Regions from separate parts of the Thalassoglobus sp. JC818 genome, predicted to be linked through region 1. Evidence: riboswitches for the same ligand, from Rfam matches in the RefSeq annotation. Region 1 holds a riboswitch; the other holds the start of a gene.
The links. A riboswitch is a leader RNA that binds a small molecule or an ion and turns the genes downstream of it on or off. The one in region 1 is predicted to bind cobalamin.

Region 1 (7,491 bases):
TTTTGAAACCGGTGGAATTTCACCGGATTCGGGAAACGTTCCCTGAACTGCTTGACTGATCTGAGAGGACAATTCCGTGATGAGCGACTGGTGTTCTTCTCGCTCTGCCAAATTTGTTTGCTCCAACGGATCGGCGTCGTGGTCATAGAGTTCTCGCCCCGCTTTTCCGGAATCCCATTCCGTATACCGCCATCGTGGCGTCCGCAATGAATATCCGAAACGACGCTTTGCATTCCCTCCGCGGACGACTTCGGTGAGCGCCCAACCTCTGCCGGTTGCAGATGGGTCATTCAAAATTTCAACGAGGCTTTGACCCTGAAGATTCGAGGGAGCCTCGACATTGCAAAGTTCGCAGAGCGTTGGATAAAGATCGATATGACCAACCGGCGTTTCCGCGACGCTTCCGGCTGTTTTCATGTCCGGAACTCTCATGATAAGTGGCACACGAGCGCTCTCTTCGAAGAGGCTCATCTTCTGCCACAACCCATGCTCACCAAGGTGATACCCATGGTCACTGGTGAAGACGACAATGGTGTTCTCCGCGAGTCCAAGTTCTTCCAGCTTGTTGAGAATCCGCCCCACTTGGGCGTCCATGAATTCAATGCTTGCAAAGTAAGCTTGTTTGGCTTGCTGCCGAAGCGAATCGTTGAGCAGGTCGTGCTCTTTCTTGTGTGATCCGAGTGCATCTGCTGGGAGGTCCTTCACATCTTCCTCGACTCCGGCAACAAGCGGCATGTCCTCAACCGGATAATTGTCGAAGTAGGGAGCAGGGGCCACGTAAGGAGTGTGTGGCCGATAAAAGCCGACAGCGAGAAAGAAGGGACGTTCCCCCTCACGAGCACAGCGTTCCAGAACCCACTCTGCGTCGCTGGCGAGCATTCCGTCCGTGTGCAGCTTGTCTTCCCGCGGTGATGCATACCAGCTCAGTGTTCCGCCAAAGTTATTTGGCTTCAACGTGAAGATATCCGGCTCTTCGAGAAGCCGATCGCACCCGGCAGGGTTTAATTCCAATTCCCATGAACCGGGATCATCGTGACCATTTGTCCCGACAGATTTGGGGACGTTGTAGTGATAGAGCTTTCCAATCCGGGCTGCGAAATACCCAGACATCCGAAATGAATGTGACAGACTTCGATGGCTGGGAATTGTCTGTCGAAAGATCTGGCTGTTCGAAAGAATTCCGGTGCTGTTCGGATAGAGCCCGCACAGCATTGAATTTCGACTCGGTCCGCATAGCGGGTACTGACAATATGCTTTCTCGAATTTGACTCCTCCTTCTGCGAGGCGATCGATGTTCGGAGACTTCACAAACTCGTGCCCGTAGCACTCCAGCGAGTTATTCAGATCGTCAGAGATGATGAACAGCACGTTCGGACGATCTGCAGCCAAGCCGCTCGCCGCGAGTAAACAAATCGTCAAAGCGATCAAAGAGAGAGACCGCACCTGCTGGCGAACTTTGGCAATCGGCATTCAATGTTTCCTCAGAAGAACCCATCAAGATAAGTTATTGCGATTGTAGTGAGCCCCCCGGTTGGACAGTAGCAACTCACAATGAATCCCTCCGAACACCATCTAACTTCGCCACAAAAGTTTGGTCCGATCGAACGGCGACAGGGAATCGACACACTCAAAACGTGATTTGACAACCCTTCTCCGCGATGTATGATCCAGCTTCGACACAGGTGCTTGCTTGCGTGTTGTAGGTGAGAGAATAGGGAAGACGGTGCGAATCCGTCGCGGTCCCGCCGCTGTAACCGGGGACAAAAGCCGTTAAGACCACTGAGATCATCAGCAGCTAATGAATCTGCTCCAGATCTCGGGAAGGTGCGGTGAGTCGGTTGATCCGGAAGTCAGAAGACCTGCCTGGACGTCGCTGAAAACGTTTTAGCTCTGCTTGAGACGAAACTGCTTCCTGTCTGTTCTCGCATGTGATCAAAGCGTCGAAACAGATCAGAGTGGGTTCGAATAAATAGGGCTAAACGCGCTGTCGAACTGATCGGATGCTGGTTCGTCAGAATGCACTCAATTGACAACGGAGAATTGTCATGTGGACTTCTCTTGTGCCTCGCCTGCGGCGAAGGCATCCGCGATCTTTCTATGCCCGCAAACTGTCGACTCAGCGTGGATTTACACTCATCGAATTGCTGGTCGTCATCGCGATCATTGCCATTCTAATCGCCCTTCTGCTCCCAGCTGTACAACAGGCCCGCGAAGCTGCACGCAGAACTCAGTGTCGCAACCGGCTCAAACAAATCGTTCTCGCACTCCACAATTACGCTGATGTGCATTACGAGATGATGGTGCCATACGTCATCGAAGACACCGAGCGATTGAACTACCTCACGAACTTCTCCGGCGGGCAGGGGACTGCTCAGTTCTGGTTTGGCGTTGTTGACTATGACGAAACCGACATCTCCCAGCAACTCGACTATGCAAAAGGCCCTTTGGCTTCGTACATGGAAACGAGTTACACCTCATTCCAGTGCCCCAATTTCGGTCCTCCTCAGATGGATACAGTTCGGTTCGGCCGGCCAGCTTCCGGATTTGCATTCAACGGCTACGAGCTATCCCGGTCTTCGGGGATCAGTTGGGATCCCCCCACTTACGCAGCTCAGCCAAGTCGGCAACCAGCGACACGTCGCTTCCGAGATGTGGTATCGATGAGTCAAACCATTGCGTTCGCTGACAGTGCACAAGTGAAAATGACTTCTTTCTCTCCGCCGCAATTCAGCTTCGAGGAAAACTGGATTCTCGACGCTCCCAGCCGCAACTTCCCGAACACCCATTTCCGTCACTCTGATTCCGCGAACGTTGCCTTCCTCGATGGTCATGTCGAAACCTTCGGACGCAACTTCTCCATTCAGGTCCCCGGACCGAATTTCGTCTTGCAGGAACAAGCGAATCTGATGGATGAAAAACGGCTCGGACATGTGACTGACGGTGACACGGACAATCCCGACAAATTCTATGACCGCAAGTAGGTTCGTTGAGGCGGGCTCTTCGGGCCACGATCTGCGTCTTTGATGTTGTTCACGACGAACGCATGTTCAAACAACTAACCGATCCGCAGATCTCCGGACTTCTTCGAAGTACTCGAAGTACATGCGGCTAAAAGCCCACCGAAGAGCGTCTTGCTTCTCAATCAATCGTATTCCGTCGGGACTATTCACGATGTCAATCAAACCTCTGATTTGCGTTTGCATCATTCTCGCTGCCGGTTGCGGCTCCGCGGAGGTGGCGAATGTTTCACAGCCCGAAGTGCAGGTGGCGTTCGATTTGAAATCTCGATCGGCCTTCACCATTCCTGCTTCAATTCACCTCCCTTCCGAGAATCCGCAAGACCCCGGATCAAACCTTCAATTGGCGATGTACTGCCCCGAATGCGCTCGCTGGTATCCCGCTCCTCCGCTCGATCAAATCCATCGAACTCCCGGAGTAGGAAAGTGTCGCAAGCATGGAACTCCTCTCAGCTTTGAGGGCCCATTGCCAGAACAAAGCATTGAATTTCAAGGGGTCAACAATTCAATTGCGGCTAAGCAGGAGGAGACCGAATGAGTCGCACCTGCATCCTCTCCTGGAGTGGAGGCAAGGATTGTGCGCTCGCGCTGGATGCTATCCAACAGCGAGGCGATTACGAAGTTGTCTCTCTGTTGACGACGTTCACACGTGATGTGGAACGTGTATCCATGCACGGAGTTCGACGCGAATTAATTCAGGAGCAGGCCAGGCAACTGCGTCTCCCCCTAGACGAAGTCTGGATCGATCCTCAATGCGATAACGCTCGATATGAAGCAGCGATGCAAACCGCGCTCACGGATTGGCGTGAGAAAGATGTTTCCGTTGTTGCGTTCGGTGATCTCTTTTTGCAGGAGATCCGTGACTATCGAGATCGACTCGTCGAACAAGTCGGAATGACAGCCATCTATCCACTCTGGGAACGCGATACTTCGGAGCTCGCTCAAGAATTCATTGAGAGGGGATTTCGCGCGGTGACATGCTGCGTCGATACCGAGCGTCTTCCGGAAGCGTTTTGCGGTCGTGAGATCGACCGAGACTTTCTCAAAGACTTACCCGATTCCATCGATCCATGCGGTGAAAACGGGGAATTTCACTCACTTCTTGTGGATGCTCCGCAAATGGAAGCATCCCTGGCCATCGAGTTTGGCGAATTTCACTACGATAGACAGTTTCTCTTTCGAGAGATAACTTTGTCTCACCATCAATCAGCGACAGCAGGAGCCTCGAACATATGAACAATCCAGCATCTACACCGACAGATCTTTCGCAACCGTCTTCCGACAGTCAGCCTTCGACTTCGAAAAGTGTTCTCCACTGGAACTGGGTGGCTTTCATCCTCGTGTACACGATTCTTGTGAAGCTGTTGCCGTACATTCTTTTCCAGTACGGAATGGATGTCGAGAAGAACTTCGCCATCTACCCCTGGAATTTCACGCCGATGTTCGCAGTCTGCCTATTTGGCGGAGCGTTCTACCAATCCCGCGTCTCAGCTTTGCTCATCCCAATGGGATTGATGCTGGTTGCTGATCTCGGAATCTGGGCAGTCACCGGAAAAGCCGACTGGGCGTTTTACGGAGTCGACCAGTTCGTCGTCTACGGGGCACTTGCTCTCTGTGCAGCCATTGGATTTTTCCTGCGAAATCACCGCCGAGTTCAACACATTGCTTTCGCCGGGATTGCAAGTTGCCTTTCGTTTTACCTGATCACAAACTACGCCGTCTGGCTCGGATCTACGACTTACCCACAGAATGCTCAAGGCCTTCTCGCGTGCTACATCGCAGCACTTCCAACTCTCAGAAACTCACTGATCGCGACAGGTTTGTTTAGTGCGGTTCTCTTCAGCCCAATGTGCGTCAGCCTGATGGCTCCAGCAGCACGTTCAGCGAATACTCTGGCTCCAGCGCAAAGCACATAACTCTTTTGATTCTCACTCATCTCGGAGAGACGCGTTCGGCCCCGGCGGTCATCGCGTTCTTTCCTGATGAAGTTGCTCGCTCCGTTTTCTGTCATCGCAGATCACTGGTGAGCAAGACTTCACCGCGATCAATCAATTCCTGCAATGCGAGTGCGTTCAAAGCTTCAATAAAAGCGAGTTCAAGATGTCTCACCGGATCGTCAGCCTGATTGCCAGTGCAACGGAAATCGTGGCGGCACTCGGGTACCAGGATCAACTCGTTGGTCGATCGCACGAGTGTGATTTCCCCGCGAATGTTGTTGATCTTCCGGTCTGCTCGGAACCACGCATCGATGTCTCAGGCACGAGCCTCGAAATTGATGTCGCTGTCAAAAACGCAGTTCGAGAGGCACTCTCCGTTTACGCGGTGTTCAAAGATCAGTTGGAACAACTCGAGCCAACAGTGATCATCACGCAGACCCAATGCGAGGTCTGTGCGGTCAATCTCAAGGACGTGCAAGCTGCCGTTTGTGAGTTCGTCGATTCGAATCCAGAAATCGTCGCATGCGAACCGATGCAGCTCGATGACGTCTGGAAAGATATCGAAAAAGTCGCTGTCGCTCTCGACGACCCGCAAGCTGGCGCAAACCTGAATGCCAAGCTCAAAGAGCGACTTCGCGAGATTCAAACTCGAAACGCCAATCGCCCTTCAACTCCGACGATCGCTTGCGTGGAGTGGCTGGAACCGTTGATGATCGCTGGCAATTGGGTTCCGGAACTCGTCGAAATTGCTGGCGGGAAGGCCATCATGGCGGAGGTCGGCAAGCATTCGCCATATCAGCGATGGGAAGAACTCGCTGAGCTGGACCCTGATGTCATCGCTGTCATGCCATGCGGATTTGACATCGAGCGAACCGCTCAGGAACTCGACCTGCTCCTCAATCGTCCGGAATGGAAGAACCTCAAAGCTGTTCGCAATGACCGCGTCTATTTGACCGATGGAAACCAGTACTTCAATCGGCCGGGCCCACGTGTTGTTGAGTCGGCGGAGATTCTCGAAGAGATTTTGCACGAAGAAGCAGAGACCCATCACGGTACCGGATGGCTGCGACTCAACGAAGTCACTCCCTGCGAATCGCGGTAGTAGGCACTGCATTAAGTAGTAGGCACTGCATTAAGTAGTAGGGACTGCATTAAGTAGTAGGGACTGCATTAAAGAGTGCCCGTCGAGGTAGCGATCACGATCTGCGATTCACTCCGCGACGGGCAATATCTTCAGGTATCGAAGACTATCCTCACGACTGCTCTGACTTACTCGCCAGAGCCTTCTTCACGCCTTCCGCATAGTCCGGATGAACTTTCTCGAAGTGGCCGAGTTGGCGTTCCACGATAAAGTCGGGAACTCCCTGCATGGCATCGGCGATGTTCGAAAACAGGCGATTCTTCTGATCGTCGTTGAACAGATTGAACAAAGCACGCGGTTGCGAGTAGTCGTCGTTCCCCTCGCGATGATCATACCGGTCCGCATCTCCTGAGATCTTAAGCGGCGGCTCTTTAAACTCGGGACGTTCGACAGGTCCTCCGAACGAATTCGGCTCGTAGTAAGCATCAGCGTTCGCATTGTGACACGCAAAATTCATCTGCCCATCTTTGTGGTAGTGATGAACCGGGCACTTGGGAGTGTTGACCGGCAGCGATTCGTAGTGCGTCCCGAGGCGATGACGATGAGCATCCGCGTAAGAAAAGATTCTCGCTTGAAGCATCTTGTCCGGAGAGAAACCGATTCCTGGAACCTTGTTCGAGGGAGAGAACGCAGCCTGTTCGATCTCCGCAAAGTAATTCTGCGGATTGCGATTCAACTCCATCACCCCGACATCAATCAACGGGTAGTCACCGTGTGGCCAGACTTTAGTCAAGTCGAACGGATTGTAAGGAGTCTTGTCCGCTTCCTCTTCCGGCATCACCTGCACGCAAACTCTCCACTTGGGAAAGTCTCCGTTTTCGATCGAAGAAAAGAGATCCTCCTGAGTCGATTCGCGAGTTTTTCCGACGACTTCCTCAGCCTCGGCATTCGTCCAGTGACGATGCCCCTGAAAAGTCTTGAAATGAAACTTCACCCAGAAGCGTTCGTTGTCATGATTGATGAAGCTGTAAGTGTGACTTCCGTAACCGTTCATGTGCCGCACGTCCGTCGGAAGCCCCCGGTCGGACATCAGAATGGTGACCTGATGCAACGACTCCGGCGAGAGTGACCAGAAATCCCACATCGCGGTGGGCGAGCGCAAGTTCGTCTTGGGATGGCGTTTCTGGGTGTGAATGAAGTCCGGGAACTTGTACGGATCGCGGACGAAGAAGACCGGAGTGTTGTTGCCAACGAGATCCCAGTTTCCCTCTTCAGTGTAAAACTTGAGAGCAAACCCGCGCACGTCGCGTTCAGCATCCGCTGCTCCGCGTTCGCCAGCGACAGTTGAGAAGCGAGCGATCATCTCGGTCTCTTTTCCAACTTCGGAAAAGATCTTCGCCCGTGTGAATCGAGTGATGTCATGCGTGACGGTGAAGGTCCCGTACGCTCCCCAGCC
Region 2 (7,491 bases), on a different contig from region 1:
GCTGTTCGCTGATTTCCCTAAACTTCGGCAGTGCCTCCTCGGCCTCTTCCACGTTTGAAATGCTGCTCAACTGATCTCGTAACGTCGCCATGACTTGCTCAAGTTCGTCAGAGAATTGAGTCAAACTTGCTGGGGAATCACTCTCTTCCACCGGGGATACCGGTTTCATGGCTTCATACTGGACGGGACCGGCGAGCGATTTTTGGCTGACGACGTCCGAATCAGCCAATTGAGGCGCCTGAAAGAAATTCCACGCCAGCAGTGCCAGAAGGACGAGTGCAGCGACCGGTGCCCAGGTGCGAACTGGAGACGGCTCGACGTCCTGTCTGACGTCGTCAGACTTTCGACGTGAACGACCGAGAGACGATGGACCCGGAATTTCGTCCAGCGAGAGCCCTTTCGGCAGTGCATGAGCGACGTGAGACCTCTGATTCTCAAAGAGGTTTGCCAATCCCTGAGTGGTGATCTCCTCCCCATGAAATTGTTTGGACACCTGCCCTAAGATGACGGGTGCGAGATACCCGACAAGCTTTTTGACAGCGTCGGTACTGCTTCCCAGATAACGAACGAGAGCGCAGGTCAGAGAGGTAACAGTGCTCTGACCGAGCAGATCAACGAGAAACTGATAACCACAACGCGCAGCTTCCGTTGGACGACTGTCCATGAATCCTGCGACTCGTTCACGGTCGTCACGTTCAAACTGGTTCAGCTTATCAGTCAGCAATTCTGCTCCTGACCGGTGCGACACGAACCCGGAGAAAACGGAAAACAACGCCGGAATCGCCGCCTTTGACGCAGCTTCGGCCTTCTTTTCATCGACATCGAGCATTGCCGAAAGCTTGCTGGTCAACACAGAAGTCATTTGGCTTTGAATCACTTCGACGAGATTCATGAGATCGCTCCGATTTCGAAAACGTGACCGGGGAAAGCGACACCGTGAGAGTGGAGCAATCGCCATCGGGCCATTCGAGACCAGTCCTCATCCATAGGAAGGGACGGGTACAAAATCGAAAAGAGGCGATCCTGTTGCATGTGCGACACTCGATATCTATCGAAGTCGCACCGATTGCCACGGCTAAGAGTCAACAGAAGGACTGCCGACTGATTCAAAGTTTTCCTATGAACCACATTCGCCACTCGAGAACTCATCAGCACCCTCCAGTTAAGAGAGCGGGTATTCTCACAACACGAACGAAACAGCAGTCCCATCAACAACTATTGAAATGTATTCTGAGGCTTTCGTCAAGATGCAATCGTGATTCAGCATGCTCTGTCGCTGCCAAATCATCACGAAAAACGACCGCTTGAAGCCAGCCAACGATCGCCAAAATGAAAACTGAATCAACTCCGTAAAACCTTCTACAATCTAACCATCCGATGGATTGGACTGATTGAGATCCGGAGGCCCGATCCACTCGAACGGATTGTGAGCGACTTCCCACAGATAGCCATCCGGATCTTCAAAGTACCCCGAGTAGCCGCCCCAAAAAACCTTCTGCCCCGGCTTTACGAGTTTCGCACCGACACGCACAGCTTCTTCTAAAACGGCATCCACTTCCTCCTCAGAGGAAACATTGTGAGCGAGCGAGAATCCAGGAAACCCGTGACCGTCCGCTGAAACTTGAGCATCTTCCGCAAGGGCCTCTCGACCATAAAGACCGAGCCACGTTCCGGAGAGATTGAAGAACGCGACTGTCGGCGGTGAATCAATTTTCGGGAAGCCCAGTCCCTTCCCGTAAAACTCAATGGACCGTTGCAAGTCTCGGACGCCGAGCGTGATCATGCTGATTCTTGGTTGCACTTCGAAACTCCGTCACCAATTGAACGCAGAAATTGAATCGCCAGTCTGGCTGAACAAGCATCTAACAGGTCGACCGATCATTGCAATCCATCGGAGAAACTAACGCATTGGAATTGCCCGCTGTGAACTTTGAATCAAGCTCGTGAATTCGATGTGAAGCCGACCTTCGGAAGCTTGAGAAACAGCGACCACCACAGCAGAGTGAGCATCGAGGTCTCGTTCATCAGAGAGTCAACGCCGTTGCTTTCGGTGCTGCTCAAGTTCATTTCCCGGAGTTCTTTGTATGTCATCTTCTCAACAGGTTCCTCGTCGACTCTTCTTGAAAGCCAGCGCCTTCAGCCTCGGTTGTCATTCACTCGGAACCGCTTTTCAAAGCCTGATTGCCAGCGAGCCTTATCGACGCTCTACCCGCAGCTATGGAGCTTTGGCGCCAACCATCGATCAATCGACCGGCTTGCCGCTGCTTCAACTTCCTGAGGGATTCACTTACTGGTCATTCAGTTGGACCGGCGACCACATGAGTGACGGAACAGTCGTCCCGGGCGCACACGACGGAATGGCTGTCATCTCGGAAGATGAAGACGGCGTTATTACCCTGTGCCGAAATCACGAACTCTCCAGTGCTCTCCCGGCGTTCGGGAAAGAAGGAATCACCTACGATTCCAACGCAGCTGGCGGATGCTCAACACTCAAGTTCGATGCAAAGAAAAGCGAGTGGCTGTCAGCAACTCCGAGTCTGTCCGGAACGGTCAAGAACTGTGCTGGGGGACCAACTCCCTGGGGAAGCTGGCTGTCATGCGAAGAGACAGTTCTCGGGCCTGGAGATTACGATGACGGCGAGCAGATGGATTTTCGCGAGTCGCATGGATGGGTCTTCGAAGTTCCCGTCGGTGAATCCGCGACTGCAAACCCGATCAAAGATATGGGTCGATTCGTTCACGAAGCTGTGGCTGTCGATCCGGAAACGGGTTTCGTCTATCAGACCGAAGACAACGGAACCGCCGGCTTCTATCGCTTCATTCCGAACAAACCCGGGAATCTCGCCAACGGCGGTCGACTCGAGATGTTGAAGGTCGTCGGGGAATTAGACCTGCGAACGACTGATCAGGTTAGCAAGACTTATGATTGTCGCTGGGTCTCGATCGAAGATCCTCACAAACCTCACGACCAAGGTCCTGTCGGAGAACAAGAAGGTGACAAACATGGATGCTTCTCTCAGGGGAAAGCTCAGGGAGCGACCACATTCGCCCGGCTTGAAGGTTGCTGGTTCGGCAACGACGCAGTTTACTTCGACGCAACGAGTGGAGGCTCAGCCGGGGCTGGCCAGATCTGGAAGTATGACCCTCGGGCCGAAACCCTGACACTTCTCTTCTCATCCCCATCGAACGAAGTTCTTGACTCCCCTGACAACCTCGCTGTCAGCCCACGTGGAGGAATTATTCTCTGCGAAGATGGAGACCTCGCTCCCCAACGACTCCACGGTTTAACAGTCGACGGAGAACTCTTCACTTTCGCTAAAAACAACGTGCAGCTCCGCGGGGAACGCAATAACTGGACCGGCGACTTCCGCGGCTCAGAATGGGCCGGAGCCACTTTCAGCAGCGACGGCAAATGGCTGTTCGTGAACTCGCAAAGCCCCGGAATTACATTCGCCATCACTGGTCCATGGGGCGAAGGTTTACTTTAGATATGTATTCCCAAAGCATCTGACTCGTTTCAATTCTCTGAATGTATCATTCTGCCAGGACTATGAGACGAGTTCAGGAGCGAATTACAGTCTTCGAAACAGGCCCGGCAACACTTCGTCGTCGAGCCTGTTTTATTTGAGTGACATAGATGAGCGATGACACCGTGTTGTTAAGCCATCCGAGTTCGCAGGCGATGTCCTGTGACCATCACCATCAGAGCGATCCCCCAGAGAACAATCGAAGTAGGCTCTGGAACGGGTTCTGGATCGACATGACTTCGTCCAGGGAAGAACAGCAACCTGTCCGATTTCACGAAACGATTTAGCAACCGCTTGGCGTATCGATTGTCTCCGAGTCGTTCGCGAAAATCTTCCACCGTGATATACGGAACGTAGCGGGGAGATCCATCCGGATTGGTTCCGGGCAGAACCGGCTCCGGTAATGCGAGCCCCGCAAAAAGTGATTGCAAGTAGCTCTTCAGGGAACCCGAATTGGAGGATTTCTTTGCTCGCGAAGAGCCCCCTTGAGAAGTCTCGAAACTCAGCTCACGCAAATCGGGACGCAACAACGGATGCTCAACAGGCTCCGACTCGTCTGCATCCCACCTCGGATGCGGGACCGAGAAGAGGATGAAGTCGGCATTTGCGGTATCTGCCAGAGTGAAAAAGAGAAGTGCAACCACTGGAGAAAGAATGAGTCGCGGCATCATGCGTTGAACCACTTAAAAGAGATGTTTAGTGGACGAACTTAGCTGGTCGTCTGTCCATCGTCGCACCGGCTGTTAGAGACGATTCGGTGCGAATCGAAACGCATGATACCCCGATCTGAGCCCTCCAGTGAGATCATCAGCTCAAGATTCACATCAGTCGCCAGTCCGCCCGAGTTCATCGGCATTGTCTGCCGAATTGACTCTCTTCAAATGCGGTTGCGGTAAGATGGAGAATCTCGGTCTGACTCACATCCCATTCTTCGATCTCCACTGGGATCAATGCGACAACCGGAGCAATTAAACTCAAAGAAAGTTCAGAACTCACAACTCACTGAAACGTTTCGCTCCAAGGGATCGCAAGAGTGCGGCGACCTCGGTCCAGCCGGAGAACTCAGCGATATCGAGTTGAGTCCGTTCAGGCCCAGAATCGGCTGTGTCGTTGATATCAGCGCCTGCAGCGACAAGGACTCGGATCGGTTCGAGTTGTTTCCAGGCAACCGCAAAACCGAGTGGATTTTCTGATTCCTCGTTGAGAGCGTTGGGATCTGCGCCGAAATCCAACAGCAACACCATCGCCTCAAGATCGCCTTCTGCAGCTGCTTGCATCAGCGGTGTGTTGCCGACTTTTCCCAATCGGCAGTCAGGGGAAACACCTCGTTCAAGCAGCCAGCGAAGCATCGAACGATTTTCCCAAATCGCTGTGAAGATCAGCATCGCTTCGTCTGACTTGAGCAGTTCAGGATGCTTCCTTAGAAGAAGCCGCATGCGCTTGCAGCTTCCCCGTCGAATGTAGAAATCCGATTTGTCCTTAATCCTTCGTCCCATGCTGGTCAGACACACAGCATCGCCAGCAGGTGATTAAAAATATTCTGTCACGATAAATTTTCCCGATCACGGCCAATCCGTGCTCGAGAAGGTTGAATTAAAATTCGCCGACAATTTCTTTGCCCTTCCTTGAGAGTGTCGCTGCAAAGGTGACGATGTCGATCGAATCCGAAATAAATCTCACAGAGCCATCAACTAACAGGAATTGTGAGCCTCCAGTATGGAAGCTATGAAACTCCTGGCCGAAGTCGCAGCCCAGTTTTCCCGGAGGATTGGCAGTGCCACCGAACGTAATACAAGACTGCCATTGCGTATCCCCGGGAGATGCATAGCGACCGTTGATGGGCGAGCTTTGATCGAACACATTCTTATGTCCGATCCAGATGGAATGTAATCCGTTGGGAGCCTCACCCACGAAGACTGTATTCGTCGTTCCATCAGTGACATCTCGAATGCGAGCCACAGGCGCTCCCAGCAATGGAAACATCCCACGGTAAGAATCCGATCCTGTTCCACCATAGTTGTTCTGACAATTGGTGGAAGGATAACAGCGAAGCCCACGTTCGCCCCAGTTTCCTCCGTAGTCGGTCCGCGCAAACCTTTCCGGTGCCGATGTCTGATCACCATTCGGCTTCAGCATTTCAGGTGCCGGAACAGATGGACAGAGATAGACCGGCAGGATCGTCTGTCCGACCGGGACATTGTCCGGGTGAACGTACCACTCGTTTTGATTGATCTGATGAAACAGATTTGCCTGATCTAAACCCGGCAGAATGGCCGCTCCCCAACTCAATGTCAGAGCAGTCTGCTTCATCGCTGGATTGGCGACGTTCGCCGGGGTCATCGCCCCCCCGAAACCTCCCTTCGGAAAGGCATTATGGACGTCGTGGTAGTTGTGGAGTGCAATTCCGATCTGCTTCAGATTGCTCTTACATTGCAAGCGGCGAGCTGCTTCTCGAGCTTGCTGCACTGCCGGCAGCAGGAGAGCGATGAGAACCGCAATGATGGCAATCACCACGAGCAGTTCGATGAGCGTAAATGCGCGAAAGCGGAGAGAAAGCGAAGAAGGCTTGTTCACGTCGACGAATCCGATCAAGCACGCTTCGACCGCGCGGACGGACATCCAGGCCGACACCGAACCTGTCAATCATGCCATCCAGGATGCTTAGGGCCGAAGCATCACATGGTTGTCACGTCGAGCTGTATTCTGACTCACGAGTCAAACGGGCTCCAAACGCCTTCCCATGAGATTAGACTCACAGTGGCATCGTGTCTGGAGACCTTCTCGCACACAGCGGCGGTCCCGTGCCGGATTCACACCGGCTTCCTGATCGATCGTTCACGAGATGATTTCAAATCCTGCAAACCGAGTGTTTTCCGTAAACACCGACTGACTGAAAGCCAATTTCAGGACGAAACTCTCGTCGATCGAACTCTCGACTGACGGGAGGTCTTGTAACCGACCCATCTTCTGCAATCAAGCCTTAAATTGAGTTTACCCAGCTTGACATTGTTCATAGCACGTAGTTAGCCTGCTCCGCAGTTACGTTGGTGGCTGAATTTTTAATCTTAAAAAAATCAGCAAACAGGGAATCCAGTGAAAAACTGGAGCGGTCCACGCCGCTGTAACCAGGCATATTCATTTTCGTCGTGCAACTGCCCATTACCTGTACAGGTGAGAAGGGTGAACGAAAATGGCCTGGAAGCCAGAAGACCTACCAGCGTTTGACAGCAGGTGTCCGCGTGAGAACGGAAACTGCAGTTCATCTCGATCGCCCCTACTCCCGCAACAGGTAACTTCGCGGAGAAAGTCTGGGGTTCTCCTCTGGAAGGCACTTTCATGGCTTTAAGATTCGCATGCGCAATTGCGCTGCTCATTCCCCAGCTCGTTCAAGCTGAAATGGTCGACTTTGACGACCTGCCGCTCTCGCCAGATTCACACTGGAACGGTCCAGATCTCACTGGTGCACAAAGCCCAGGTCCGTACGGCGGGACACTTTACAACGGAAGTTTCACAAGCGGTTCAGCACAGTTTGCAAACAACTACGAAGACTTTTATGGCAGTTGGAGCGGTTTCGCATACTCCAACGAAACAAACACCTCAATCGCCGGATTCACGAACCAGTTCAGCACCTTTGCCGGAGCGGCGCAAAGCGGATCGAACTTCGGAATCGGATTCGGATACGATGATGTCAATGCGAACCAACTTGATCCGATCGCCTTCGATCCAACGAACACCGCTCACCTGCTGGCGTTGCCTCACTTTACCGTCGCGACTGGAGTTGCTGTCACCAGCGCTTACGTCACAAACACAACTTACGCAGCATTGTCGATGACAAATGGAGATGGATTCGCCAAGAAGTTCGGCGGGGACACAGGTAACGACGCCGACTGGCTTAAACTAAGTGCATACGGAATCGATGAATTCGGTCAGGCGCTCGGCGCGACAGTTGAGTTTTATCTGGCCG

Region 2: it holds a riboswitch for cobalamin, as region 1 does, so the genes downstream of both, AB1L42_RS20175 (DUF1559 domain-containing protein) here and AB1L42_RS10625 (DUF1559 domain-containing protein) in region 1, are expected to answer to the same signal.

Annotation. Positions count from the first base shown of each region.
Region 1 covers NZ_JBFEFI010000003.1:704,102-711,592, reverse strand. Annotated here, with positions in the region: gene AB1L42_RS10630 (sulfatase) at 1-1,470, opposite strand, end outside; cobalamin riboswitch at 1,664-1,882, shown strand; gene AB1L42_RS10625 (DUF1559 domain-containing protein) at 2,046-2,981, shown strand; gene AB1L42_RS10620 (hypothetical protein) at 3,172-3,555, shown strand; gene AB1L42_RS10615 (ATP-binding protein) at 3,552-4,253, shown strand; gene AB1L42_RS10610 (DUF6580 family putative transport protein) at 4,250-4,933, shown strand; gene AB1L42_RS10605 (cobalamin-binding protein) at 5,118-6,056, shown strand; gene AB1L42_RS10600 (catalase) at 6,208-7,491, opposite strand, start outside.
Region 2 covers NZ_JBFEFI010000008.1:164,370-171,860, forward strand. Annotated here, with positions in the region: gene AB1L42_RS20145 (DUF937 domain-containing protein) at 1-892, opposite strand, end outside; gene AB1L42_RS20150 (VOC family protein) at 1,367-1,801, opposite strand; gene AB1L42_RS20155 (hypothetical protein) at 1,936-2,091, opposite strand; gene AB1L42_RS20160 (alkaline phosphatase PhoX) at 2,085-3,488, shown strand; gene AB1L42_RS20165 (hypothetical protein) at 3,659-4,198, opposite strand; gene AB1L42_RS20170 (ankyrin repeat domain-containing protein) at 4,520-4,963, opposite strand; gene AB1L42_RS20175 (DUF1559 domain-containing protein) at 5,121-6,146, opposite strand; cobalamin riboswitch at 6,203-6,395, opposite strand; cobalamin riboswitch at 6,556-6,761, shown strand; gene AB1L42_RS20180 (DUF4465 domain-containing protein) at 6,864-7,491, shown strand, end outside.